Regions from separate parts of the Anoxybacillus sp. FSL W8-1294 genome, predicted to be linked through region 2. Evidence: riboswitches for the same ligand, from Rfam matches in the RefSeq annotation. Region 2 holds a riboswitch; each other region holds the start of a gene.
The links. A riboswitch is a leader RNA that binds a small molecule or an ion and turns the genes downstream of it on or off. The one in region 2 is predicted to bind cobalamin.

Region 1: linked by a shared signal. The riboswitch ahead of metE (5-methyltetrahydropteroyltriglutamate--homocysteine S-methyltransferase) and the one ahead of NSQ23_RS06150 (ABC transporter substrate-binding protein) in region 2 are both predicted to bind cobalamin.
Region 3: linked by a shared signal. The riboswitch ahead of NSQ23_RS11915 ((2Fe-2S) ferredoxin domain-containing protein) and the one ahead of NSQ23_RS06150 (ABC transporter substrate-binding protein) in region 2 are both predicted to bind cobalamin.
Region 4: linked by a shared signal. The riboswitch ahead of NSQ23_RS03055 (ribonucleoside-diphosphate reductase subunit alpha) and the one ahead of NSQ23_RS06150 (ABC transporter substrate-binding protein) in region 2 are both predicted to bind cobalamin.

The regions. Positions count from the first base shown of each region.
Region 1 is NZ_CP150179.1:167,867-172,584, forward strand. Features, by position in the region: gene metE (5-methyltetrahydropteroyltriglutamate--homocysteine S-methyltransferase) at 1-2,170, opposite strand, end outside; cobalamin riboswitch at 2,311-2,501, opposite strand; gene NSQ23_RS00975 (SagB/ThcOx family dehydrogenase) at 3,118-4,209, shown strand; gene NSQ23_RS00980 (winged helix-turn-helix domain-containing protein) at 4,319-4,718, shown strand, end outside.
Region 2 is NZ_CP150179.1:1,156,481-1,161,198, reverse strand. Features, by position in the region: gene NSQ23_RS06160 (adenosylcobinamide amidohydrolase) at 1-147, opposite strand, end outside; gene NSQ23_RS06155 (iron ABC transporter permease) at 153-1,190, opposite strand; gene NSQ23_RS06150 (ABC transporter substrate-binding protein) at 1,156-2,112, opposite strand; cobalamin riboswitch at 2,229-2,421, opposite strand; gene NSQ23_RS06145 (ATP-binding protein) at 2,489-4,252, opposite strand; gene NSQ23_RS06140 (response regulator transcription factor) at 4,249-4,718, opposite strand, start outside.
Region 3 is NZ_CP150179.1:2,229,580-2,234,297, forward strand. Features, by position in the region: gene NSQ23_RS11900 (CbiQ family ECF transporter T component) at 1-471, opposite strand, end outside; gene NSQ23_RS11905 (energy-coupling factor ABC transporter substrate-binding protein) at 464-733, opposite strand; gene NSQ23_RS11910 (energy-coupling factor ABC transporter permease) at 730-1,482, opposite strand; gene NSQ23_RS11915 ((2Fe-2S) ferredoxin domain-containing protein) at 1,479-1,844, opposite strand; cobalamin riboswitch at 1,988-2,173, opposite strand; gene NSQ23_RS11920 (LacI family DNA-binding transcriptional regulator) at 2,256-3,290, opposite strand; gene NSQ23_RS11925 (glycoside hydrolase family 31 protein) at 3,307-4,718, opposite strand, start outside.
Region 4 is NZ_CP150179.1:555,354-560,071, forward strand. Features, by position in the region: gene NSQ23_RS03055 (ribonucleoside-diphosphate reductase subunit alpha) at 1-1,801, opposite strand, end outside; cobalamin riboswitch at 1,912-2,113, opposite strand; gene NSQ23_RS03060 (metal ABC transporter substrate-binding protein) at 2,350-3,321, opposite strand; gene yidD (membrane protein insertion efficiency factor YidD) at 3,532-3,756, opposite strand; gene NSQ23_RS03070 (S-ribosylhomocysteine lyase) at 3,886-4,359, shown strand; gene NSQ23_RS03075 (Dps family protein) at 4,566-4,718, shown strand, end outside.

The DNA.
Region 1 (4,718 bases), 990 kb from region 2:
GCGTTTTTAATCCACAATCGGGATTGACCCAAAATTGTTCTGGACGAAGAACCCGAAGTGCCCGTTCGATTTGCTCACTTATTTCTTCTTTTGTCGGAATGCGCGGACTATGAATGTCATACACCCCTAAGCCAATTTCCTTTTGGTACTCATATGTTTCAAATGATGAAACAAGTTCACCATGGCTTCGTGATGATTCAATGGAAATGACATCCGCATCAAGCTCATCAATGATATGCATCATATGTTCAAACTGTGAATAGCACATATGCGTATGAATTTGCGTCTCCTCTTTCACCGATGAGGTCGTGATACGAAATGCGATAACGGCATCTTCCCAATATGATGCATGTTTCTCTTTTTTAAGCGGCAATCCTTCCCGTAATGCTGGCTCATCGACTTGAATGATGCGTATTCCTTCTTTTTCTAACTGCAGCACTTCTTCACGAATCGCAAGAGCGAGCTGAATGAGCACACGTTTTCGTGGAATATCGTCGCGAACGAACGACCAGTTTAAAATAGTTACTGGTCCTGTTAACATTCCTTTCACAGGTTTAGTCGTTAATGATTGGGCATATACTGTTTCTTCTATGGTCATCGGTTTTTGATAGGCAATATCGCTAAAAATAATAGGTGGGCGCACACAACGTGATCCATATGATTGCACCCAACCGTTTGTCGTGCATGCCATGCCTTGCAGTTTTTCACCGAAAAACTCCACCATATCTGTACGTTCAAATTCGCCATGGACAAGCACATCGAGCTGAAGTTGCTCTTGAATGTCGATCCATTTTGCGATTTCTTTCTTTATAAACGACTTATATTGATTGTCGTTCCATTCGCCTTTTTTCCACTTCATTCGAGCTTGGCGCACGTCGCTCGTTTGAGGGAAGCTTCCAATCGTCGTTGTCGGAAAAAGTGGAAGCTGCAAATGGGCTTGTTGTGCTTTTTGTCTTTCGCTGTAAGATGTTCGGTTTAATGGAACGGTTGTGATATCGTCTGTTTGTTTAGATTGACGGAACTTGGAAAAATAAACGGTTGTTTGTTCATCGTATTTGATTAGCTCGTCGATCGTTACGTTTCCGTTCATATACTCTGTCAACATACGTATTTCATCTAATTTTTCATCCGCAAATGATAAAGTACTAGCAAGCTCCGTTGGTAATGTATGTTCATGTTTTGTTGTGACAGGGACATGCAGTAAGCTGCAAGACGGTTGAATGATCAGTTGTTCAGAAACGCCTGCTAAATGATGAAGGAGCTTCGCTTTTTGGGCAAGCGAGCTTTTCCATACATTGCGACCGTCTACAATACCAGCAACTAATATTTTATCTTTCGGAAATCCGTACGTGTTTATGTTTTTCATGTTCTCGCCATCGTCATGCACGAAATCAAGCCCAATGCCTGCGACAGGTAAAGCAACGATTTCACGATAATGCGATACGCTAGCAAAATACGTTTGTAAAATAATATTTATGTTCGGTATATCGCGGTGAAAAACGTTGTATACATGATGAAATGCGTTGATGATATCATCGTCTATATCTTGAACGAGAATCGGTTCATCGATTTGGACGAATGACACGCCCGCTTCTCTTAGTTGTTTGAATAATTCCACATAAAGAGGAACTAATTGTGCGAGATATTTTCGCCACTCGTTTCGCGCGTATTGCTTAGAAAGCAAAAGAAATGTAACCGGGCCAAGCAATACAGGTTTTGTTTCTAAATTGAATGTTTCTTTGACAAGCTTGTATTCTTTCAATAGGCGATTATCCACTAATTTCGGCTTCGTTTGCCCGATTTCAGGCACAATGTAGTGATAATTTGTATTAAACCATTTCGTCATTTCAAGCGCATGTTGCCCATTCGTCCCACGCGCCATCGCAAAGTATTGCTCTAGCGGATTAACTATTTGTTTGAATCGCTCTGGAATATATCCGAACATAAATGCTGTATCTAACACGTGATCGTATAAGGAAAAATCTCCGATCGGAATGAGATCAATTCCTTTCTCGACTTGTTTGCGAATCGAATCAAGTCGAATCGTTTCCATCGTTTTTGTGAACTGCTCTTCGTTCATTTGCCCATTCCAAAAAGATTCTAATGCTTTTTTCCATTCCCTCTTTTCTCCAATACGTGGATATCCTACATTTGAACTACGGATGAACAAGTTAAGCACCTCCAGTCATTTATATCCCAATCAAGCAAAAAAACCCTCTTCCAAACAGAAGGAGGGCATAGCTAGCTCGTATTGAGATACATGAAGTGCCTCAAGATCATATGTCCTCACTCCTCCCTATGACGCGTAGGTCGTAAGTGCATACAACAGGCAGGTCTCCTGACTTAGCTTCATCGCCGTCTATCTCCTTCCCATTTCAAATGAAACAGTGGATGATGATAAACAGCTCTGCATCACAGTGGCGCGACCGTGTTGGACTCTCACCAAACTTCCCTTTTAAGATTCACAGCATGTGTGAACCACCTGTTGCGTGAACTTATTATGTTGTTGTATAAAATTCAGAATAAACGAACTTTTTGTTTTTTTCAACTGAAATGTTTTTTTCGTGTGGATGGTTTTGAGAGATGTAACGCCGTAGTTAATGGTTATATTTTTCTTTTAAGTTAATATTGGTATTTTGTTGATAATTTTATGTTAAAAAGTATTGATTTTTTTTTTTTGTTATATTTTAAAATGTACAAAAAATTTTAAAATGTACAAAAAATAAAATTATTTCAAATGAATTTTAAAAAAAGAGGTGGTTTTGTTTGTTGTAAAAATATGTATCGGACAAGTGATGTGTTTCTTGAAAAAAGAATGTGGAAAAACCATTGATTTACTGGTTCTTCTTCACAAGCATCAGTAGAGGGTGTTATAGAAAAATCAAATATAACTTTTGGTGAAGAACCTTAATAATGTAGAGGAGGTGTTAAATGTGAAAAGAGGAGTTTCAAAAGAGGAAACTTCAAAAAAGAAAAAAGTTAATCTTAACCAATTAAAATTATTAAAAGTTTCTAACAAAGAAACTTATGTAAGAAGACAAATGGGGGAATAAAAGAAATATGAGCTTCAATTGAATTTTTTCAATTGAAGCTCATATTTACGAGGAGAGAGTACAAATGAAATATTTTTTTAATCCAATGCTTCGATATTTTCATTTGCAAAATGAGGAATATGTATTGGATTTATTGAACGAGGAATATTATTCTACGGAAATATTATACAATGAGTTAATATTTGAGATACTTAAAATAACTAGTAATAAACCCTGTAATAAAAATGGGATCGTTGCTCAAATTCTAAGTCTTTACGAAATAGATAAAGATTTATTATTTCAATTCTTAGAACAGTTGATTGAAGAAAAACTTTTATTGAGTGAATCAGATTATAGAAAAGAATGGTTAGATTTACAGGAACTTTGGAAAACTTTTAACTGGAACGAAGCATATGTATATCAGTTGTTTAATAATGCAAAAAAGAAACTGGATTATTCCCAGTCTGGTTATGAAATTGATATAGAGGGTATGAGAGAATTTAAAAGAGAAAAAAATCCCCCGCCAATTTATAAAGAATATGATTCTAAACAAAAAAGAGTGCGCTTGAAAGAAGTAGCGACAATTAGTACAACTAATTTTTCTGTAAGGGATGTAATGATGTCTAAAAAGGCAAAGAGTTCAAAGATAAACTTTGATCAATTATCATATCTCCTAAAAATGGTTTTTGGTCGTCAGGGAATAAAAACTACAAGTTTAGGAGACGAATACTTGCTAAAGACTAGTCCAAGTGGAGGGATTAAACATCCTACAGAATGCTATTTAATTACAACAAACAACATAAAACTAAGTGAATTAAGTAAAAATTCAGTATATCATTATAGTGTCTATTCAAACAACTTGGTAGAAATAAATAACTTATCGGAAATTGACCTAAAAAAAGTTTGCCCATTAATTAAAGAAAATTCAAATGATTACCCTGTAATAATAATTTTAACAAGTATTTTTGAACGGAGTATGTATAGATATAGAGAAAGTAGATCTTTTAAGGCTGTTAATATTGATGTAGGACATTTGCTGTCTTCAGCAACGTTGATTTTAGATAGTCTAAATATATCTTATAATTTGAGCCATTCAACTTCCTTTGAATATGTGAATTCATTATTAAATATTGACGGACTAAAGGAAGCCAGCATTTGTTACATAGCTATTAAATAACTGTAGATGAGTATATACATGCACTTTAAAACCGTAACTTCTGTATGAACACCTTTCCCCATGGTTATACTGCTCCTAAATATTCACGAATAAACGGAGCGGAAAGGACATGAAACGTCTGAAACTTACAAATGATCACGGCTGGACGCCGCGAACACTTCGGAAACAAGAACGGAAAATCAAAGATGCTTCGCTTCGCGTTCGGGTGACCGCTGTTCGTCTTGTCATGGAAGGTCACCTCGGTAAAGATGTCGCAAAAATGGTCAACGTATGCCGTCAATCGGTTGCCCTCTACGTTGCACGTTTTAATCAAGGTGGGCTCGATCATCTACTCGATCGTCGGTTGCCGCCTGGTCGTGTGCCATTTCTTAAGGAAGAACAACAACAAGAAATTAGACAACTCGTGTTAACCACCACACCTGTGGATGCTGGCTGGGGCATCGCTTCATCATGGAACACGCGCATTTTACAATCTTACATTCAACAAACCTATGGCGTTTCGATGTCAC
Region 2 (4,718 bases):
ACGGCTCATCAGTTTCATTAGCGTCGTTTTCCCGCTTCCGTTCGGTCCTAACATACCGAAAAACTCCCCTTCATAAACGGTAAACGAAACATCTTCCAACACTTTTTTTTCCCCATATTGATACGAAACGTGCTTTACATCTATCATATCGATCACGTCTTCCGTCTTAAACTTTTAAATAACAATATTGCAAACAATGGTGCGCCAATAAATGATGTGATGACCCCAATCGGCAACTCCCGCGGGGCAACGATCGTTCGCGCAACTAAATCTGCTAATACGAGAAACGTTCCCCCATACAAAAAAGAAAGCGGCAATAATCTTTTATGATTAGCTCCACAAATGAGACGCGTCATATGAGGGATGACAAGACCAACAAACCCGATCGTCCCTGATACTGCCACAGCTGCTCCTGTAAGTAGCGATGCGCTCAACAAAATAAATAGTTTGCGCTGTAACACATGCACGCCAATGCTTGCAGCTGCTTGTTCCCCAAACGAAAATGCGTTTAGCTCGCGAGTGTGAACAAATAGACCGATAGAACCGATCACGAAAAACGGAAAAAACAAGGAAACGTACGACCAACCGCGCATCGCTACGCTCCCCATAAGCCAGCCGATGACTTGACGTAGCTCTTCTCCACTTAGGGCAACCATAAGCGAAATGAGCGAACCGAAAAAGGCGTTCATCATAATACCAATTAAAACAATCGTCTCGATTGCCATATTCCGCTCTGCAAGTCGCGCAAATAATAAAACAAACAATAACGTCATCAGCGCAAAAATAATGCTAACAATCGGCAACGTAAACCGCCCGAGAAGTGGTAAATGGAGATGAAAGAAAAAAACGATGACCGCTCCGACAGCTGCACCAGACGATACTCCGATCGTATACGGATCAGCTAAAACGTTTTTTAAAAGCCCTTGGAACGCTACACCAGCAAGTGCTAAGGACGCCCCAATCAAAAAGGCGAGCACTACTCTCGGCACACGAATCGCAATAATAATTTGCGAAATGGTGGCGGGAACGTCCATCGGTGTATGAAACAAATGATGCGACAACGTGTCCCATATAGAAGAAAAGGGAATCGATTGTGATCCAATCGATATCCCTAACAATATGGCAGCCATCGCAATGATTGATGCAACGATGTAATTATTGAAAAATGTCTGGATAAACGACTTTGGCAATTTCTTCGACCCCTTCAGCTAAACGTGGTCCTGGACGAGAAACTAAATCTGAGTTCACATCATATACTCGCTTATTTTTGACAGCCGGAACGTCTTTCCATGCTGGGCGAGCGAGCACTTGCTCAACTGCGTTCGGCGTGTAATAACCGTACGTCGTAATAATGACATCCGGGTTTAACGCCACTGCATCTTCTTCCGTAAACATCGGCCATCCTTCTTGATCACCTGCCGCATTTTTCGCATGAATGATCGTTAACATCTCATCCATAAATGTTCCTTTTCCGGCTGTATAAATTTCTGGTGCAGGCGAGACTTCGATCCAAACGGTTGCTTCTTCTTTCACCTCTTTTGCTTTTTCAGCAATGGCATCGATTTTTTGCTTCATTTGTTTCACAACGTCCGATGCTTCTTTCGTTTTCCCTGTCGCTTTACCGATTAGTTCAATGGAAGCATACACGTCATTCAACGATGTAGCATTTGGCACAACAATGACTGTAATGCCCGCATCTTTCAATTGTTTTAATCCTTCTTCAGAGTTATGTGCACTTGACGCGTGTGCAAGCACAACGTCCGGCTGAAGCGCGATAATTTTTTCAACATTAAACTCCATGCCGCCGATTTTTTCTTTATTTTTCACATCTTCCGGATAGTTATCAAAATCGCTTACACCAACGATTTTGTCGCCAAGTCCTAACGCATACGCAATTTCTGTATTGCTCGGGATAAGCGAAACAATTTTTTCCGGTTCTTTTTCAATCGTGACATCACCAACCGCATCTTTTATGGTGACTGGAAATGCGGCTTGTTCCGTTTTCGCTTCTTGCTTCGTCTCTTTTGCTGGCTCTGCGTTATTCGCGCACGCCGCTAATCCGAGCGTCAGCACGAGCGCAAGAAGCCATACATACTGCTTCCATTTTTTCATCGTTTTTCCCCCTCTTTGTATATAAAAATAAAAAGCTCATCCCAAATGGAATGAGCTGGAAACAACAAAAGACAACCGTCACCTTTGTCGTTTCGCCGTCTCACTCCCCGAAGACGCGAATGACGATGCAAAAAGGCAGGTCTACTGACTTATGCGTCATCCTACTTTGAAGCCTTCCCATACGAATTGTACAGTGGCGTCCTTCATTTCGTCAGCATTTACAGTTGCGGGGACAGTTCTGGACTTGCACCAGATTCCCTATTAAGTCTACTAGGTTTCCCATTCGACACCTTTTTGCAACGAACGTATACAATTGTCGAACAATTTTTACGTTTCTATCATAGCCGAAAACGTCGCTTATGACAACAAAAATTTTCTATTTCAATGGAAGTGTAAATGTAAACGTCGTTCCTTCGCCGAGCTTACTATGAACAGCGATCGTTCCTTTATGCGCCTCAACGATGTTTTTCGCAATCGCAAGACCTAATCCTGTGCCAGAGCGACTGCGTGTACGTGCTTTATCCGCTTTGTAAAAACGCTCAAACACGAACGGCAAATCTTCTTCAGCAATGCCAGAGCCTGAGTCTCGAACAGAAATGCGCACCGCCTCTTCGTCCCCATCGACTATGACACGAACTTCCCCACCGTCATCTGTGTGACGAAGAGCATTATCAATTAAATTCGTCAGCACTTGTTCGATACGGTCAGGGTCAAGCAACACGACAAATTCTTCATTTATGTCCACGAGCAAGCGAACTCCTTTTTCTTTCGCTAACGCTTGAAACTTATGAATGATGCGCTCGGTGTATGAACGAAGCGGCACGCGCTCTTTATGAAGCGTTAAATGTCCTGCTTCCATACGCGCTAAATCAAGCAAGTCGTTAACGAGGCGACCCATGCGCAACGATTCATCATAAATGACTTTTGCCAATTCTTTCTTTTCTTCATCTGTCGCCGCGATGTCGTCGACAATGGCTTCACTATACCCTTGCAACATGGCGATTGGCGTTCGCAACTCATGCGAGACGTTGGCGATAAAATCTTTGCGCAACTTATCGAGCCGACGCTCTTCCGTCATATCTCGAAGCACTGCAACCGCCCCGCGAATCACTTTGCCATTGTACAACGGCGTCATCACAATGACCCAATTGCGACCTTGTAAAGCAATTTCTGCTGCTTGTTCTTTCTCTTCCGCCACCGCTTTCGTAAACAATTCATTCACTTGCGGAGGAAGCGGCGATAAATCGTCGCGCTGCCCTTGTTCGTAGTACCATGCTTGTAAAAATCGGTCGGCAGGTGGGTTTGTAATAAGCACTTCGCCATTGCGATTGAGCGTAATGACGCCATCCGCCATGCTGCTTAAAATGCTCGCTAGTTGTTCTTTTTCTTGATTTAACGCATTAATGTGAAATTGCAATTGCCGACCCATCTGGTTAAACGCCATAGCCAGTTCCCCAATTTCATCATGGGTGACGATCGGCACTTTGGAATCGAATTTCCCGCGCGCCATTTCAAACGCGACTTGTCTCATTTTTCTAAGCGGTGCCGTAATTCTTGTCGATAAGAAAAAGGCAAATACCGTCGTTAACACAATAGCAATAAATGCAGCAAGAAAAATAAACTTCGTCGTTTGTTTTGTCGTTTCTTCTACAGCTTTTAGCGATTGATATACAAACACAGCACCGTTTCCATCAGATGTGCGAAGCGGCACACCAACAATAAACAACTCGTTATAAACCCGATTTCGCATCGTTTCGTTTGGCATCATCGCCCGTTTCACTACTTTCTTTCCATCAAATACGCGCGACAACTGTTTATCTTGTTGAACAAACGAAAGCGGCAAATCAACGAGCTGTTCATTTGGTGAGTACCAATAATGACGATCGTCAATAATAATCATTAGTTTGGATACATCATCAACCATCGTCCATGCAATTGAGCGAGCAAACTGCTCATCATGCTCGGCGACGACGCGGGCAACTTTTACTGCTTGTTGAGTGAGTTGCTCTCCCGTTTTTTCCAAATAATATTTTTCAAAAAAACTTAGCAACAAAACGGTTAAAATAAAGAGGACGAAAGCAACAAGCAATAAAATTGTCAGCCATAATTTTCCGACTACACTACGCCATAGTGCCATCATTCATTCACGACCTCAAATTTGTACCCAACGCCCCAAACGGTGACGATCATTTTCGCTGCTGCTGGCGATACTTTATTTAACTTTTCGCGCAACCGTTTGACATGCGTATCAACTGTTCGTAAATCACCAAAAAATTCGTAATGCCATACTTCTTTTAACAATTGCTCGCGATCAAACACTTTATCTGGTGACTTCGCTAAAAAATGAAGCAACTCGTACTCTTTCGGAGTTAAGCTAACTTCATGCCCATCTGCTGTCACCCGATGCGCATCATGGTCAATTGTTAAATGAGGAAATACGAGCACATCTCGTGTTGTCGTATCCGTTGTTACATATGGAGAGTTCGCTGTACGGCGAAGCAGCGCTTTCACGCGGAGCACCACTTCACGCGGGCTAAACGGCTTAACGATATAATCGTCCGTTCCTGCTTCAAATCCTTGCACGCGATTAGCTTCCTCTCCCTTCG
Region 3 (4,718 bases), 1.1 Mb from region 2:
AACAAACAGCTCCCTTGCTGCCTTTTCCAACATGAAAATGAAACGATACGTTAACAATAGAAGCTCTATTAGTACACGCGGGATGCGCAATGTTTGTAGTGCGCATGCCAAGCGAAAAAATGGCGTTGTTGCGGCAAGAAAAAAGAGAACGAGCGAGCATGTAAACGCTCGTAAACAAATCGTACCTACATAGGAAACGTCCACAACATCACCATCAAATGAAAGAAGAAGCGGTGCGCTACTCCAAAGAATGACGAGCGAAAAAAGTAAACAAACACGTAAGCAAGCACGCCACGGTAAGCGCGCATAAACAATGAGCCAAGTGAGCATCCATCCGATCGTAAGCAGCCGACCGACATTCGTTCCAATCATCGCCCATATAAGCAAAATAAATGAAAATGTCAGTTTAAATGTCGCCCGAAGTTTCGCAAGCCGATTGCGATACGCCCATTCATCAAGCCAGCTAACCATTTCGTTTTCGCCCTCTATACAAGCCGATAATGTAGCCAATCACTCCCGCTCCAATTGCCGCCTGCAATGAAAATAGCAACGTTTCTACTTCCCCGCCGGGCGGTTCAAAAAAAACATCGAACCACGGTTCATAATTGGGCGCAAGTTGTTGAATCATCTCCTCCGCAAGCGCATCTGCCCCAGCAAACTCCGTATGTTTTACAACGACGAGCGGCAAAACGCTCAAAAGTGCGGCAAGGAAAAGCAATAGTCGATTGTTCATTTAGCAGACGCCCCTTTCTGTTGCAATATATTTAATTCTTGTTTCGTGTACGTATGTAAAAAATTCCATACAACAACAGTCAGAAGCCCTTCGGTAATTGCAAGCGGTATTTGAGTGAAAGCAAAAATGGAAGCAAACTTTAAGAACGCCCCCCATACCCCGCCTGTTGCGTCTGGAAATGCTAGCGCAAGTTGTATCGATGTCATCACATACGTAGCTAAATTGGCAAACATCGCCGCCACAAAAACAGAAAGGCGCATCGAAATGCGAAGCTTTTGGCATGCAACAAACGACACGTACGCTACAAACGGACCGATAACCGCCATCGAAAACGCATTTGCACCGAGCGTTGTCAATCCACCATGCGCAAGCAATAATGCTTGAAACATTAACACAGCCGTACCGATGACCGTCATGACGAACGGCCCAAATAACAGCGCACCGAGGCCTGTCCCTGTCGGATGCGAGCTGCTTCCTGTGACAGATGGAATTTTTAAAGCGGAAAGAACGAATGTAAATGCGGTCGCTAGCGCAAGCAACATTTTCATTTCCGGCTGTTGTTTTACGATGCGCGTCATCGTCCGTAAACCGACGAAGAAAAATGGCAAAAATAACAACCACCAAACGAGCGCCCAATGCCAAGGTAAAAATCCTTCCATAATGTGCATCGCATATACTGAAGGTGAAAGCGCAAATAAAACGTAGACAGTCAAGCATGTACAAACGATCCACCATGCGTTTCGCTTCATTTTTCTTTCCCCCTTGTCGCAACGCTATGTTCGGGCATAACAAATCCTGTATGTTCATACGTATACGTGACGTAATCGCGCAATATGTTCCCGTCACGTACATGATTGCGTACAATGTCCCTCCCTATTTGTTCATCAATCGTACGATACCAAACACCTTCTGGATAAACGATGACGACACATGCATCTTCGCAGCGACCGTTGCATCGTGTACGCGTCGTATGAACGCGCCCATGTAACTGCAACCGATCAATTTCATCGCGAATCGCTTGCGTCACCTCTTCCCCTCCTTTTCTCATGCAGCTTCCTCCGTTGCAAATAAGCACGTGATGTGTCGTTCCTTGTAAATTCCATGTTGCCATATATGTCGCCCCTTTTTTCAAAATAAAAAAGCACCCCTAGGCAGAGGTGCAGAAAAAACGAAAGATTCAAAAAATAGAGCATACGTCACTAAGCATATATAACGTCCATCGTTCCCGCACGTCCACCTATATTCCCGTAGGTAGCCGACGTATCGCAAGCAGGCAGGTCTCCTGGCTTAGGTTCATCATTTCGTTGCGCCTTCCCAAAAATCAGTGGCATATTGCAACGAAACTCCCCATCACAGTGGCGGGTACCGCGACGGCTTTGCACCGTTCTTCCCTTTTAAGCATACGGACGTATGCACCGTACTTGCTCATCGTATATATTTTTTCAAAGAGCGTGAATGTTAAGAATATAATACACCATTTTTTTCTTCTCGCCTAGCCTGTTTATAAAAAAAGAGCACCTTCCTATTCAGAAGATGCTTTGTAATAATCGCACGAAAACCGTTTGACGAGCGTATGCGGAATAATGATGCGTTTAATTGGCTCATTCGGGTTTTCGATTTGTTGAATTAAATTTCTTGCTGCTTCAAAGCCGAGCTGGAAAATGTTAATGTCTACCGATGTTAATGGCGGACGGGAAATTTCTGATAAAAGCACGTTGTTAAAGCTCACGATCGACAAATCGGCTGGTACGCTTAGCCCCATTTCCGCAAGCGTATTTAACACACCGAGCGCCATCAAATCGTCGGCGACAACGAGCGCAGTCGGCGGTTCTTTCAATGAAAGCAACCCTTTCATCGCCTCTTGGCCGCCTTCTTTTAAAAATTCTTCATGCACGATGTAATCTTTTCGATACGGAAGACTAGCCGATTTCAATGCTTTTTCATATCCGAGCAAACGATCCATCGTCACGATGAGATTTACATTTCCTCCAACAAACGCGATGCGCTCATGACCGAGCTCAATTAAATATTCTGTCGCCTCGCGCGCAGCGCGAACGTTATCGTTATCCACGTGCGTAATTTGCTCCGCTTTTTTATGCGGTTTACCGATGACGACAAACGGCACGTCTTCTTTTTGTAAATACGCCATAATTTTATCGTTCGCTCGCGAATACAGCAAAATCACCCCATCGACGCGTTTTCCTTGCACCATATGGACGACGCCTTCATAAATTTCCGCTTCCGTCTCCCCTGTCGACAACTGCAACGCATATTGCCGATCATGCACCGCTTTGCTAATGCCGCGAATGACTTCTGGGAAAAACGGGTTTTGAAACGCTTTATCGGCTGAGCTTGGCATAATTAAGCCGATCACTTGCGTCGATTTATTTGCTAAACTGCGGGCGATAAAATTCGGATGATAGCCGAGCTCTTTCATCGCTTCGCGCACTTTTTTCTTCGTCTTTTCACTAATGCGCGGACTGTCAGCAATGACGCGTGAAACAGTCGATGGTGCCACGTTTGCTCGTTTCGCTACATCTTTAATCGTTACTGTCATAAAAATCCCCCATCTCTTACAAAACAAACGAGTTTGTCGCTTCATCGACAAATCTTTGTTCACCGTTGACTATGACCGTTGACGGCACATGTCCAACAAACATGACACGCATACGCCACGGCGGCTGATACGTCCCTTCCGCCTCGACGTGAAAATGAACGGTATCGTGTGAAAATACCACACGAATATGCATGTTCACATACTCTCCTTTTTCATATGCAAACGTTGCGCCGTCATCATCGTATAACGTATATGATGATGTTCCTTCTTCCATCGTATACACATACAACGTCAACTGTTCGTCCGCAATGGACGTCGATTGTTTTGCTTCGGCACGGGCAATCATCGCCCCTTCTTTTACAAATATCGGCAACCGATCAAGCGGCGCTTCGACAATATATCGTCTGCCGCCTTCAAATTTTTCTTTCGTCCAATAATCGATCCAACGCCCTTTCGGAAAATAGACGAGGCGATGGAACGTATGCGGACGCATAACCGGCGCGATCATAACTTCATTGCCGACCATAAATTGATCTGATATGTTCCACGTCTCAGCATCGTCCGAATATTCTAACATGAGCGGACGCATCATCGGCACACCTGTTTGATATGCTTCAAAACATAACGTGTACAAATGTGGGAGCCACTCGTAGCGCAACTCAATATATCGCTTCACCATCTGTTCATATGTTTCACCGAACGCCCACGGTTCTTGACGGGCGAAACCAATCGCACAATGATTGCGGAAATATGGGAAAAAAGCGCCGACTTGCGTCCAACGAACAAGCAATTCCCCATGAGCATCATGAGCGAAGCCGCCCACATCCGCCCCACAAAATGCAACGGCAGATAATCCTAAATTTAAACACATCGGCAAAGATAGTTCAAGATGTTCCCAAAAACTGCGGTTGTCTCCTGTCCACACAGCAGCATATCGGTGAATGCCCGAAAAACCGGCGCGCGTTAACACAAACGGACGCTTCCCTTTCAGTTGTTTTTTCAATCCGTTGTACGTCGCTTCCGTCATCATCATTCCGTATATGTTATGCACTTGACGATGCGTTTTCCATCCGTCATGAACGACTTGTTCATCGATCGTTTTTGTCTCGTTAAATACCGATGGCTCATTCATATCGTTCCAAATGCCTTCGATGCCGATGTCCGTATAAAACGTATGTTGTTCGCCCCACCATTTGCGCACTTTTTTCTTCAAAAAGTCAGGAAACACGCTCGTCCCCGGCCAAACGTCTCCTTTAAACAACGTTCCGTCTGCATATTTACAAAAATAATCTTTTTGCACGCCATCGCGATACGTATCGTACTCTGCATCTACTTTCACGCCCGGATCAACGATCGGAACGATGCGAACCCCTTGTTCACTCGCATATTGAACGAGCGATTTCGGATGTGGAAACCGATTTTGATCGA
Region 4 (4,718 bases), 600 kb from region 2:
CTGTATGCCAATCAGAACCTGCAAACGCCGGATATGCACCTTTTTCTTTCGCCAATTCCATGCTTGCTCGAATCGTTAAATAAGCGATTTTTTCAAATAGCTTGTCAGCGAAATCAACGCTTTCTTCACTATTCCACTTAATTCCTTTTAACGCTAATAAGTGATGCCATGAAAATGCACCTAGACCGATTGCCCGATATTTTTTATTTGTCATCACCGCTTGCAACACTTCAATGCGATTTTCGTTTAAGTCGATGACGTTATCAAGCATACGCACTTGAATCGGAATTAATCGTTCTAGTACATCGTCTTGTACGGCGCGAGCGAGATGAATGCTAGATAAGTTACAAACGACAAAGTCGCCTGGTTTTTTATGAATAATGATTTCACCATCTTGCGTATACTCTTTTGTTACGGTAGTCGCGCTCATATTTTGCATAATTTCCGTACATAAATTGCTAGAATAAATCATGCCCGCATGTTTATTTGGATTCATGCGATTCGCTTCGTCGCGATAAAACATATAAGGTGTACCCGTTTCTAATTGTGATTTTAAAATGCGCTTCATAATTTCAATGGCAGGTACACGTTCTTTACTTAACTCTGGATGGTTGATACATTCTTCGTATTTTTCGCGGAAGGAGCCATGTCCTCGTTCTTCATCGTAAAAATCTTCAAGACCTAGCGGATTCCCATCTTTATCTTTCCACCCCATCACTTTTTTCACTTCATGTGGGTCAAATAAATACCAATCGCCCCGCTTTTCGACTTGTTCCATAAATAAATCAGGGATGCATACGCCATAAAATAAATCATGGCATTTTTGCCGTTCATCGCCGTTGTTTAATTTTGCGTCTAAGAAAGAGAAAATGTCTTTATGCCAAACGTCTAAATAGACGGCAATACTTCCTTGTCGCGTACCAAGCTGATCAACCGATACAGCGGTATTGTTTAATTGGCGCATCCATGGGATGACACCAGACGATACGCCTTTAAATCCTTTAATATCCGAGTTGCGTGCCCGAATTTTTCCTAAATAGACGCCGATTCCCCCACCGCCTTTGGAGAGGCGAGCGATGTCTGTATTCGATTCATAAATGCCGATTAAGCTATCGTCGACCGTATCAATGAAACAACTCGATAATTGACCGTAAGATTTACCTGCGTTGGCGTACGTTGGTGTAGCGACCGTCATATATTGGTTTGATAACGCCCAATACGCTTCTTTGACAAGCTCCATTCGTTTTTCTTTTGGCTCATTCACCATCAGCGTAAGAGCAATGGTTAAAAAGCGTTCTTGTGGCAACTCATAAATTTCTCCGTCATATCCTTTCGCTAAATAACGATCAACGAGTGTGCGTAATCCGATATAGGTAAATTGCTCGTCTTTTTTCGAATCGATCCATGTCCCCGCTTCTTGTAGTTCTTCTTTCGTATATCGTTCAAGTACAAACGGATCGTAAATACCGAGATCAACGAGCATTGTTTGTAACTCATAAAAGTAGTGGTATGTGTCGGATACATCATAGCCACGATTGGTTGCTGCTTCATTGTACAGCTGTTGTAAATAAAGGCGTGCTGCGACAAACGTCCAATCAGGTTGTTCTACGGTGATTTCGTCAAGTGCATTTAAAATGAGTTTGTTCATCATGTCATCGTATGATTTTGTATACGTCAGCGACCGTATCGTACGCTCGATGTATCGCGCGCTTGATAAGTGTGGAAAGTCTTTGAAAATATGAAACAATAATGTGCGGATCGTTTCTTCATTTACTTCTGTTTGTTGTTTTATGTACACCATATAACATCCCTTCCCCTAGAAAATAAAAAAATCCGCTCTCGTTGAGCGGATGAAACGATGGAAAAAGGCATGCTTTCACCATCGTTTCATCTTCTCAATCCCCGAAGAATATGAAACGATACAAGGAAGGCAGGTCTCCTGACTTGCGCTTCTTCCTACTTTGGATTCCTTCCCATATATGTGCCATAAATAGCTGACATATACAGTGGTGTTATTTCCATTTCGTCTGCGCACACAGTTGCGGGGACAGTTCTGGATTCGCACCAGATTCCCTATTAAGTCCGTTTGGACACCTTCACTTGTCGGTTTCAATATATAGTTATTATTTCGTGCGATTATCACAATATATTGTACGAAAAAGGTTTACGTTTAAAACTATAGCGAAAAATCTCAACATTTGCAATCGTTATTTTTCATCCTTTGCTACATAGCGTCGATCTTTCAAAAGCGAAGAGAGAAAAAGTGTGCTTGTAATCGCAAAGGCAATAAACGCATATTCATGAGGGCTTGTAAATAGACGGTCAAAAATAAGCGATCGTTATGATCGCTTATTGTAGAGCTTTTTTTAGTGCAGAGATGTTGTCATTCATAATCGCAAAATAGTCTTTGTTGTTTTTTATATCATCATTTGTTCGTGCTTCTAAGTTGTGAAGGATAAGTACATCAGCTCCGATTTCGTTTTTCACAACTTCAGCAATTTTCGATGTTACGTTTTGCTCAAAAAAGATATAGTGTATGTCATGGTCTTTGGCGATTTGAATAATCGAAGCAAGCTGCTTTTGTGACGGTTCGTTTGTTGGCGATAGCCCAGTCACGCTTATTTGTTTTAAGCCATATCGTTTCTCCCAATAGCCGTAAGCCGCATGAGCGACAAGAATTTCTTTTCTTTTCGCGCCTTTTATCAATTGTTGGAACTGGCTATCGAGCTGTTCAAGCTGCTGTTTTAACGAGGCAAAGTTTTGTTCAAAATCATTTTTTGCCTCAGGTTTTAGTTCCGTTAACGTTTGTTTAATTGTTTCAGCCATTTGGATTGAATATATCGGATCTAACCAGACATGAGGATCTACATCTCCGTGATCATGCTCATCTTCATGGGCGTGTTCATCTTCATGAGCATGTTCGTCCCCATGAGTATCGTTGGCTGGAAGAAATTCCGTCCCAGCTGTTGCTTCCACGAACTTGACGTGTTCATTCTCTAGCGTTTCGACAACGCGATCAACAAATCCTTCCATTCCTTGACCGATGTAAATGAAAGCGTCAGCATCTGCGATTTGTTGCATCGTTTTTGCCGTCGGTTCGTATGTGTGCACATCAACGCCGGGAGGATATACGCTTTCCACTTGAACGTGCTTGCCACCAATTTTTTCAGTAAAGTCTTGAAGAGGGTATACAGTTGTATAAACGATAAGTTGATCGTTTTTTTCCTCATTCTTCGATTCATTCGTCTGTTCTTGTTGCGAGCATCCAAACAATAGCAGTGTGCTCGTAAGTATAATGGATAAAATGGTTTTTACCTTCATCTTCTTCCTCCTTCCAAATAAAGAAAGATGTTTCTGATCGTCAAATAACATCTTTCTCACTCCTGTTTTATTATATCGTAATCGTTACGATTTGAAAACTATGAAATAGCCGTAAATGGTGGAAGTGGATCGACAAAAGTAGACCAATCTTCAAACGTAATTATTACGATTTACATTGTTTATCATAACGAAAAAAAAGAGAAAGAACAACTATTTTTGCTCTTTCTCTGGAACAGGATCAAATCCACCTGGATGAAATGGATGGCATTTTAAAATGCGTTTGATTGTTAAATAGCCTCCTTTAAGTGCACCGAAGCGACGAATCGCTTCTAATCCGTAATGCGAACAAGTCGGATAAAAGCGACATGTCGGTGGTTTTAAAGGGGAAATAAATCGTTGATAAAAACGAATGAGTAAGATGAATATATGTTTCATGTAATACGCCCGCCCCTATTTTTTCTTATTGTAACATAGTTGGACGAAACAATTCCAACAAAAAAAGATGAAAAAAGTCGGACTTTTGTGTATGATAAAAACGTGACAATTGAAAAAGAGGTGAGAAATATGCCTTCAGTAGAAAGCTTTGAACTAGACCATTGTGCGGTCAAAGCGCCGTACGTTCGCCATTGTGGTGTTCATCAAGTCGGTAGCGACGGTGTTGTGAATAAATTTGATATTCGCTTTTGTCAACCAAATAAAGAAGCGATGCAACCGGCAGCGATTCATACACTTGAACATTTACTAGCGGTGCACATTCGTAAGCATGCTGAAAAATACGCTCATTTTGATATTATCGATATTTCTCCGATGGGATGTCAAACGGGGTATTATTTAGTCGTTAGTGGCACGCCAACAGTCGAAGAAATTATTGATTTGCTTGAGGCGACGATGAATGAGGCATTGACGGTTACAGAAGTGCCAGCTGCAACGGAAAAAGAGTGCGGTCAAGCGAAATTGCACGATTTAGAAGGAGCTAAGCGACTTATGCGATATTGGCTATCGCAGCCAAAAGAAGAATTGAAAAAAGTGTTTGGCTAAAAATAAAGGTTCAGATGTTACATGTCTGAACCTTTATTTTTTTCACCCGGCAATTTATCAACTACGCTTTCGAAGCGGTCACTACCAATACAATGATGGTTACATGTCTCTCTACATTGTTCATGCAAAAACATATCATTTTCCAAAATTTTTTTTGTTTGCTATAATGAAAGAGGGGGAAGTTTATAATCGAGGAGGGAATTAGTGTGAAAGAAAAATTAATTGATATTGTCAACAAACAAATTGCAAACTGGAACGTGTTATATGTAAAATTACACAACTACCATTGGTATGTGAAAGGGCCGCAGTTTTTTACGTTGCATACAAAATTTGAAGAGTTGTACAATGAAGCGGCACTA